DNA from 2 places in the Bradyrhizobium sp. YCK136 genome. Region 2 is predicted to be linked to the other one. Evidence: predicted binding sites of a transcription regulator. Region 2 holds the regulator's gene; the other holds the start of a gene.
What was found. The regulator PhoB, encoded in region 2, activates phosphate uptake and scavenging genes when phosphate is short. The targets are predictions, from matches to a motif close to TGTCATNNANCTGTCAT.

Region 1 (4,413 bases), 3.6 Mb from region 2:
TTTGCTCACATTGTTCATCTTCGCGAAGGCGCGCCGATCCCGATCACGGCGGCGGCGAGCAGCAGGACGGTGGCCGATACCACCAGCGATGCGTGCAGGCCGGTCATGAATGCACCTTCCGAGGCCACCAGCGAGCCGAACAGCGCAACGCCGAGCACGCTGCCGGTCTGCCGCGTCGCGTTCAGGACGCCCGCCGCGATGCCGGAGCGCGCCTTCTCGACGCTGCCCAGCAGGGTCGAGGTCAGCGGCGGCACCAGCAGCCCAAGTCCGCCGCTGATCGCGATCATCTGCGCGCAGATCATCCAATAGCTCGTGTCAGCCTCGATCCAGATCAGGCCGAGACAGCCGAGCGCCGAGATAAAGGCGCCGACGACAATGGTCGGGCACGGACCGACGCGCTCGGCGAGGCGCGGCGCCAGCAGATTGACCGGGAGCACCGCGGCCATCATCGGCACGAAGGCGAGTCCGGTCCACCACGCCGACAGCCCGTTGATCCTCTGGAAGTACAGGCTGAGCACGAAGATCAGGCCGTAGATCGCGATGTTCACGAGCAGGCCGACGAGCGCGGTCAAGGTAAACAGCCGGTGACCGAACAGGGACAAGGGCAGCATCGGCTGCGCCGCGCGGCTCTCCCGCCAGACGAACAGCACGGCGAGGACGAGGGCTGAAGCGAAGGCCGCGAGCACGGCCGGATGGTCCCAGCCAAGCGCGCCGCCCTCGATGATCGCGCCGGCGAGCGCCCCCAGCGCGCCGATTGCCGTAAGCTGGCCGGGCAGATCGATCTCGCGCGAGGGCGCGCGCGTAGTCTCCGTCGCATAACGCCAGCTCAGCCAAAGGCCCATGAGGCAGATCGGAAGGTTGACGAGAAAGATCGCGCGCCAGCCGACCAGCGTGATCAGCGCGCCGCCGACGAAGGGGCCCGCGGTCAGCGCTAGGCTCGCTCCGGCAGCCCAGATCGCGACGGCGCGGCCGCGCGCGCGGTCGTCGGCATAGGCATGATTGAGCAACGCCAGCGAATTCGGCACCAGGATCGCCGCCGCTAGGCCCTGGACCAGTCGTGCCGCGATCAGCACGATTGCATTGGGGGACGATGCACAGGCGAGCGAGGCCGCAGTGAAGATGGCGAACCCGGCCATGAAGACGCGCTTGGCGCCGATCCGGTCGCCGAGTGCGCCGGCCGTCAGGATGAAGGCGGCAAAGGCAATGGTATAGGCGCTGACGACCCATTGCAGCTCGGCGACACCGCCGCCGAGCGTCCTGCCCATCGCGTCGAGCGCGGTGTTGACGATGGTGACGTCGAGCTGCACCACGCCATAGCCGAGGCTCATCGCGGCCAGCGTCAGGGAGGTTGCAGGACGAGATGAGGCGCGCGGCGCGCCGGCTCCGTCGTCGAAGGCTTCGTATTTGATGGTGCTTGCTCGCATGCTGCCACCTCGGTTGCAGCCCCACGCGACATATAGGCTTCCGGCCTGCCGTCATGTTTCGACAATGGCCGAAGGATGGATGTGTGGCGAGCGTGCCCACCCGAAACTCGGCGTCGTCGCCCGCGCAGGCGGGCGATCCAGTACTCTGCAGCCGCGCGCGGGGAATGACGACGGCCGAGGCGCGAACCACCGTGCGGCGCTTTCCTGCCTACACCAGCGCTAGCTCGCCGCGCGCAGATTCACCTTGCTCTCGGCGAGCGCCGTGAGCTTCTTGTCGGTCGCCTTCTCTTCCTCGAGCGTCTTGGCGAGCACGGCGGCGCAGTCGCTCCGGCCGAGCTGCTTGGCCCAGGCGATCAGGCTGCCGTAACGCACGATCTCGTAATGCTCGGCGGCCTGCGCCGCATTGATCAGCGCAGCGTCCAGCACCGCCTTGTCGGCGACCTCGCCGGCGGTCTCGTCGGCCTCCTCGATGATGCCGTCGATCGCCGGGCAGTCGACCGCCTTCACCTGTGCGCCGTGCATCTTGAACACTTCCTCGAGCCGCTTGACGTGCTGCTTCGTTTCCTCGAGGTGCGTCAAAAAGCCCTTTTTCAGCTGCGGGTCGGTGGCCTTGTCGGCCATCTTCGGCAGCGCCTTGGTGAGCTGCTGCTCGGCATAGTAGATGTCCTGGAGCTGATGCACGAACAGGTCGTTCATGGTCTTGATGTCTTTTGTGAACAGTCCCATCGTTCCGATCCTCTTGGGTTTCGGGAACACGGGGGCACCGGCTCGCACGAATAGCCGCATATTCCCGCCATGTTCGATTGCTGATGGGGCGCTAACGGGCACGCGGCATCGACGTTCCAAAAAAGCCGGCATCGCTTGCGCTGGAACAATGCCGCGGACGGCACGATATGAAAGCATGCCAATATACGAACGCGCGGGCCTGGCCGGTTTGGCGACTCATATGCTTAACGCGCGTCCGATGTGAACCACATATGACAAAAGTCGCCGGTCCGGCACAGAACCTATCCTTGTCAAGGGCTGCACAAGTCACCGTTTTTGTCTTAAATGAGCTGGATCATGCCTAGCGATCGACGCCTGCCTTTGGCAACCATCGCGCCCGACTGGCCAATGCCTGGCCTTGTCGGTCTTGCCCCCTGCCGGGAGGATGAATGCACGGACTGCTGCCCGCGTTGAAACGCGGCTTCAAGAGATGGATTGGCTGGCGACGGCTCGGAATTGCCGCGAGCGTCTTCATCATCGCCTTCGCAATCACCACGCTGGTGCGGACCCTCAAAGGTATCGATACCGGCGTCATCCTGACCGCATTGACCGAGATTCCCCGCGGGAATATCGGGCTGGCGGCGATCTGCGTCTTCTTCGCGTTCTGTACGCTGACCTTCTACGATTTTTTTGCACTGCGAACGATCGGCAAGAAGCACGTGCCCTATCGCATTGCAGCGCTCTCCAGCTTCACGTCCTATTCGATCGGCCACAACATCGGCGCCACCGTCTTTACCGGCGGCGCGATCCGCTTCCGGATCTATTCGGATTACGGGCTGAACGCGATCGACGTCGCAAAGATCTGCTTCCTGTCGGGCCTGACCTTCTGGCTCGGTAACATCTTCGTGCTCTCGATCGGCATGGCCGTCCATCCCGATGCCGCCTCCTACATGGATCAGCTGCCGTCGTCGATCAACCGGCTGATCGCGTTCGGCGGCCTCGCCTCGATCGGCGCCTATCTGGTCTGGCTCTGCATGGGCGAGAAGCGCCGCGAGCTCGGCCAGAAGGGTTGGAAAGTGGTGCTGCCCTCGGCGCCGCTGACGCTGGTGCAGATCCTGATCGGCGTGGTCGATCTCGGCTTCTGCGCCACGGCGATGTACCTCTTGATACCGGCCAATCCGCCGATCGACTTCCTGTCGCTGGCGGTCGTGTTCATCTTGGCGACGCTGCTCGGCTTTGCCAGCCATGCCCCCGGCTCGATCGGCGTATTCGATGCCGCCATGCTGGTGGCGCTGCCGGAATTCGGCCGCGAGCAGCTTCTGGCGACGCTGCTGGTGTTCCGCCTGCTCTATTTCGTGATCCCGTTCGGCCTCGCCATCTCCATCATGGGCACGCGCGAGCTCTGGATGAACGTGGTCGAGCCCTGGCAGGAGCGACGGCGGCTGGCGGAGGCCTGCGCCCAGGCCAACCTGCCCAAGCAGGTGGCGGCAATGGAGCGCGAGCGGTCGCTGCGACAGGCCAGCAAGCGCTAGGGCGCTGGACGGCGCCCGCAAAAATCGTCAGACAAGGTTGCGGGCGGGGGGAGCAATCCTCTCTTATTTCCGCCTCAACTTTGCCGTTGAACACGCGGGCCATGATCCGACCATCTCTTCGCACCTTCTTCGCGGGCGCCCTGCTGCTTGCCGGGATTTTGACCGCTTTGCCGCCCGAGCGCGCAGTCGCGCAGGACGCCGGCGCCATGCAGATCAATTGGGAGGTGCGCAACCGCTTCCGCCTGTTCCGCGAGGAGCGCGACTTTCTGCTTCATGTGGAGAACGCGCGTAACCGCAGCATCCTCGCCGCCGAACAGTCGCTGGAGCTCCAGAGCGAGGGCCGCGGCTGGGCCCGCAACATGGTCAACCGGCTCTGCATCGACCTCCAGGGCCGGGTCAACCAGCCCTGCACCCGCGACAACGTCAAAGAGAATTACCTCACTCCGATCGACCATCCGGTGACCGTGCGCCTGACCGGCGCGGTGCCGGTCGGCGCCACCTGCGCCTGGTCGTTCGACGACGGCGACGGGCCGCAGACCTCGACCTTCGACTGTGCCGAGCCGGTCAATCTGCGCGTCCGCTACGGCCGGCAGACGGTCGCGAGCCTCGACGTCTCCTCCGGCTCCGATCCGACCCAGCGCGTTCAGACCGAGATCCAGGTCCGCGACATCTTCGTCGCCGGCCTCGGCGACAGCATCGCCTCGGGCGAAGGCAATCCCGACCGGCCGCTGGCGCTGTCGGACGAAGGTTTC
Region 2 (4,413 bases):
GCTTCATCAACGACATCCTGCTCTCGGCGCCCTCGATCATCATCGGTCTGTTCATCTACGGCGCGGTGGTGGTGCCGATGCGCGGCTTCTCGGCGATCGCAGGCAGCCTCGCGCTCGCCGTCATCGTCATCCCGGTGGTGCTGCGCACGACCGAGGACATGCTGCTGCTGGTGCCGAACGCGCTGCGCGAGGCGGCGTCCGCGCTCGGCCTGCCGCGCTCGCTGGTGATCAAGCGGATCGCCTATCGTGCCGCCCGCTCCGGCCTCATCACCGGCGTGTTGCTAGCCACCGCCCGCGTCGCCGGCGAGACCGCGCCGCTGCTCTTCACCGCGCTGTCGAACCAGTTCTTCAGCCTTGGCCTGAACAAGACGATGGCGAACCTGCCGGTCACCATCAACAACTTCGTCCAGAGCCCCTACGCCTATTGGAAGCAGCTCGCCTGGAGCGGCGCGCTGCTGATCACGATTACCGTGCTTGCCCTGAATATTGGCGCGCGCATCCTTGGCGCCGAGAGGACCGCAAAATGAGTGAGCTTTCCGTATCGATGAGCGCGGCCGGTGGGCTGCCCCAGGCGCCGCTGCTGCCGGAAGCGCCGGCCAAGGTGACGGTGCGCAACCTCAACTTCTATTACGGCGAGCACCACGCGCTGAAGAACATCAACCTGACGCTCGGCACCAACCGCGTCACCGCGTTCATCGGCCCGTCCGGCTGCGGCAAGTCGACCCTGCTGCGCATCTTCAACCGGATGTACGACCTCTATCCGGGGCAGCGCGCCACCGGCCAGCTCATGCTCGACCAGACCAACATCCTCGACGGCAAGCTCGACCTCAACCTGCTGCGCGCCCGCGTCGGCATGGTGTTCCAGAAGCCGACGCCGTTCCCGATGACGATCTACGAGAACATCGCCTTCGGCATCCGCCTCTACGAGAAGATCTCGAAGTCCGAGATGGACGACCGCGTCGAGAAGGCGCTGCGCGGCGGCGCGCTTTGGAACGAGGTCAAGGACAAGCTCAACGCCTCCGGCCTGTCGCTCTCCGGCGGCCAGCAGCAGCGCCTCTGCATCGCCCGCACCGTCGCGGTGCGGCCCGAGGTGATCCTGTTCGACGAGCCCTGCTCGGCGCTCGACCCGATCTCGACCGCCAAGGTCGAGGAGCTGATTCAGGAACTGTCCGAGAACTACACGATCGCGATCGTCACCCACAACATGCAGCAGGCGGCGCGCGTCTCCGACAAGACCGCGTTCATGTATCTCGGCGAGCTGATCGAGTTCGACGACACCAGCAAGATCTTCACGTCGCCGAGCGACCGGCGCACGCAGGATTACATCACCGGCCGGTTCGGCTGAGGAGACGGGACATGGGTTCTGAACATACCGCAAAGGCCTTCGACACCGACCTCCAGGAGCTCACCCGGCTCGTCGCCGAGATGGGCGGGATCGCCGAGCGCATGATCGTCGATTCCGTCGACGCGCTGATCCGCCGAGACGTCGCGCTCGGCCAGCGCGTCGTCGCCACCGACACCGAGCTCGACGCGCTGCAGAAGCGCATCGAGGAGCGCGCCGTGCTCACCATCGCCCGCCGCCAGCCGATGGCGGTCGATCTGCGCGAGATCGTCGGCGCCATGCGCGTTGCGACCGATCTCGAGCGCATCGGCGACCTCGCCAAGAACATGGGCAAGCGCGTCGCGGCGCTGGAGACGGATTTTCATCCGCTCAAGCTGTTCCGCGGCCTCGAGCACATGACCGACCTCGTGCAGCAGCAGGTCAAGTCGGTGCTGGACGCCTATGCCGCGCATGATCTGCCGGCGGCGATGGCGGTGTGGAAGGGCGATGAGGAAGTCGACGCCATCTGCACCTCGCTGTTCCGCGAGCTCCTCACCTACATGATGGAGGATCCGCGCAACATCTCGTTCTGCATCCATCTGATGTTCTGCGCAAAGAACATCGAGCGGATCGGCGACCACGCCACCAACATCGCCGAGACCGTGTTCTACATGATCGAGGGCCAGGCGATCACCGACAAGCGACCGAAGGGCGACATGACGACCTTCGCCACGACGGTCCCGAATACCTGAAGACTTAAGGAGCGACGACACCATGGGCGCACGCATTATGGTGGTTGAGGACGAGGAAGCTCTCACCGAGCTTCTCCGCTACAACCTCGAAGGCGACGGCTATGATGTGGAGACGGTGATGCGCGGCGACGACGCCGACACCCGCCTCAAGGAACACATCCCCGATCTGATCGTACTCGACTGGATGCTGCCGGGCCTGTCGGGCATCGAGCTGTGCCGCCGGCTGCGGACCCGGCCCGAGACCAAGCAGCTCCCGATCATCATGCTCACCGCGCGCGGCGAGGAGAGCGAGCGGGTGCGGGGTCTTGCGACCGGCGCCGACGACTACATCGTCAAGCCGTTCTCGGTGCCGGAGCTCCTGGCGCGCGTGAAGGGCCTGCTGCGGCGCGCAAGCCCGGAGCGGCTCGCCACGGTGCTGGCCTATGGCGACATCGAGCTCGATCGCGACAAGCGCCGCGTCGCGCGCTCGGGCCGGCCGATCGACCTCGGCCCGACCGAATATCGCCTCTTGGAGTTCTTCCTGGAGCATCCCGGCCGCGTGTTCTCGCGCGAGCAGCTGCTCGACAGCGTCTGGGGCCGCGACATCTACATCGACGAGCGCACCGTCGACGTCCACATCGGCCGCCTGCGCAAGCTGCTCAATCTCGGCCGCGAGCAGGATCCCATCCGCACCGTCCGCGGCGCCGGCTACGCGCTGGATGATCGCTTTGCGAAGGCGGAGCAGACGTAGGGTTTGCAGGCGTTGGTTTAGCGGGCTACAGCCACACTCTCAGTGTCGTCTCGGACAAGCGTAAGCGCAGATCCGGGACCCATAATCACAGGGCGTGGTTGTCGCGCGAAGAAGGTAACTCCGAGTCCCCGTAGCCACATCTTGCGGTGGTTATGGGTCCCGGATCTGCGCGCGCTTCAGGCGCGCTTGTCCGGGACGACATCGAGTTTGTTGGGCCGTCAACGCGTGACGGCCGTCACTCGATTTCAGAACAAACTCACCGCGAGGGCTTCGCCGGTGCGCGCCGGCGATCCGCGGCGGGCTGATATGCCACGCGCGAGTGCTGCGCGCAGTAGGGCAGGCCCGACAGCGCCCTGCCGCCGCAGAAGAAGAAATCCGGGCTCGAGGGATCGCCGACCGGCCAGTGGCAGGTCGCCTCGTTCAGCTCCAGCAGCGACAGCCGCTGGCTCATCGGCACCACGTTGTCGTAGGTGACCGGTTCGGCCTCCACCTCGACCTCGAAGGCCTGCGCCAGCGCGGTGTTGCCGCGCGCAATGGGGCGGCTCACCCGCATCATGTGCTGCGCGGGGCGCGCCTTGCGCGGCCGCGGAGCCGCCGATGAGGGGCTCTTGGCGCGGCCGGATAGGCCGAGCCTGTGTACCTTGCCGATCACGGCATTGCGGGTCACGTTCCCGAGCTCGGCTGCGATCTGGCTGGCCGACAATCCGGCCTCCCAGAGCTTTTTCAACTGCTCGACGCGATCGTCGGACCAGGTCAAAACCGTCATTGCACCCTTTCCCTCGCCGTGCGGCTGCCATCCTGGCGCCTCGCGGCGAATGCCTAAGCCTCGAAAAACCCGTGCCGTCAGAATCCCTTAAGGCTCGCCGGGCGCGCCGATAACGCCCGAACGTCTACGCCGGTACATGAGGACTTAGAGGATCAGAAACACTGCACGAGATGTCGTATCTGACAAGCCAAACGCTACAATATGGCGTGACTCACGCGCAAGAGTCCGCCGACTCGCTTCCACATGTTCCGTGGCGAAAACCCCGCAATTTCGGCTCCGCAAGACTACGGATTCAGCGTTTCGCGAGGCTTTCGGGCGGCATTGACACCGGTTTCACCAGGCATAAGATAGTGTCACGTGCCGCCCTTAAAAGGCGGCACGTTTCGTTTTCCGGGCCGGTCAATGGTGCGCTGCATGAGCGTGTTCAGGCCGTCCGCAACATCAAGTGATCGTCATGACTAACAGCGCAGCGCCGCATTTGCTTCCCGTTTTCGCCAGATCCGACCTCGGTTTCGAGCGCGGCGAAGGTTGCTGGCTGATTGCGACCAATGGCGATCGCTATCTCGATTTTACCTCCGGCGTCGCCGTGAACGCGCTCGGCCACGCCCATCCCGCGCTGGTCAAGGCGCTGCAGGAGCAGGCCACAAAACTCTGGCACATGTCGAACCTGTTCCAGAGTCCGGACGGCGAGAAGCTCGCGACGCGCCTCTGCAATGAAAGCTTCGCGGACTTCGTGTTCTTCTGCAATTCCGGCGCCGAGGCGCTGGAAGGTGTGATCAAGCTGGTCCGCCATCATCACTTCTCCAAGGGTCATCCGGAACGTTACCGCATCATCACCTTCGAA

Region 1: ACFLEY_RS14675 (YbhN family protein) is a predicted target of PhoB. The motif match lies at 2,391-2,407, and genes of this name have one in related genera.

What each region holds. Positions count from the first base shown of each region.
Region 1 is NZ_CP172424.1:3,125,054-3,129,466, reverse strand. Features, by position in the region: gene ACFLEY_RS14685 (MFS transporter) at 15-1,424, opposite strand; gene ACFLEY_RS14680 (ferritin-like domain-containing protein) at 1,644-2,150, opposite strand; gene ACFLEY_RS14675 (YbhN family protein) at 2,579-3,661, shown strand; gene ACFLEY_RS14670 (hypothetical protein) at 3,763-4,413, shown strand, end outside.
Region 2 is NZ_CP172424.1:9,280,684-9,285,096, reverse strand. Features, by position in the region: gene pstA (phosphate ABC transporter permease PstA) at 1-527, shown strand, start outside; gene pstB (phosphate ABC transporter ATP-binding protein PstB) at 524-1,345, shown strand; gene phoU (phosphate signaling complex protein PhoU) at 1,357-2,073, shown strand; gene phoB (phosphate regulon transcriptional regulator PhoB) at 2,096-2,803, shown strand; gene ACFLEY_RS44975 (GcrA family cell cycle regulator) at 3,060-3,569, opposite strand; gene ACFLEY_RS44970 (aspartate aminotransferase family protein) at 4,024-4,413, shown strand, end outside.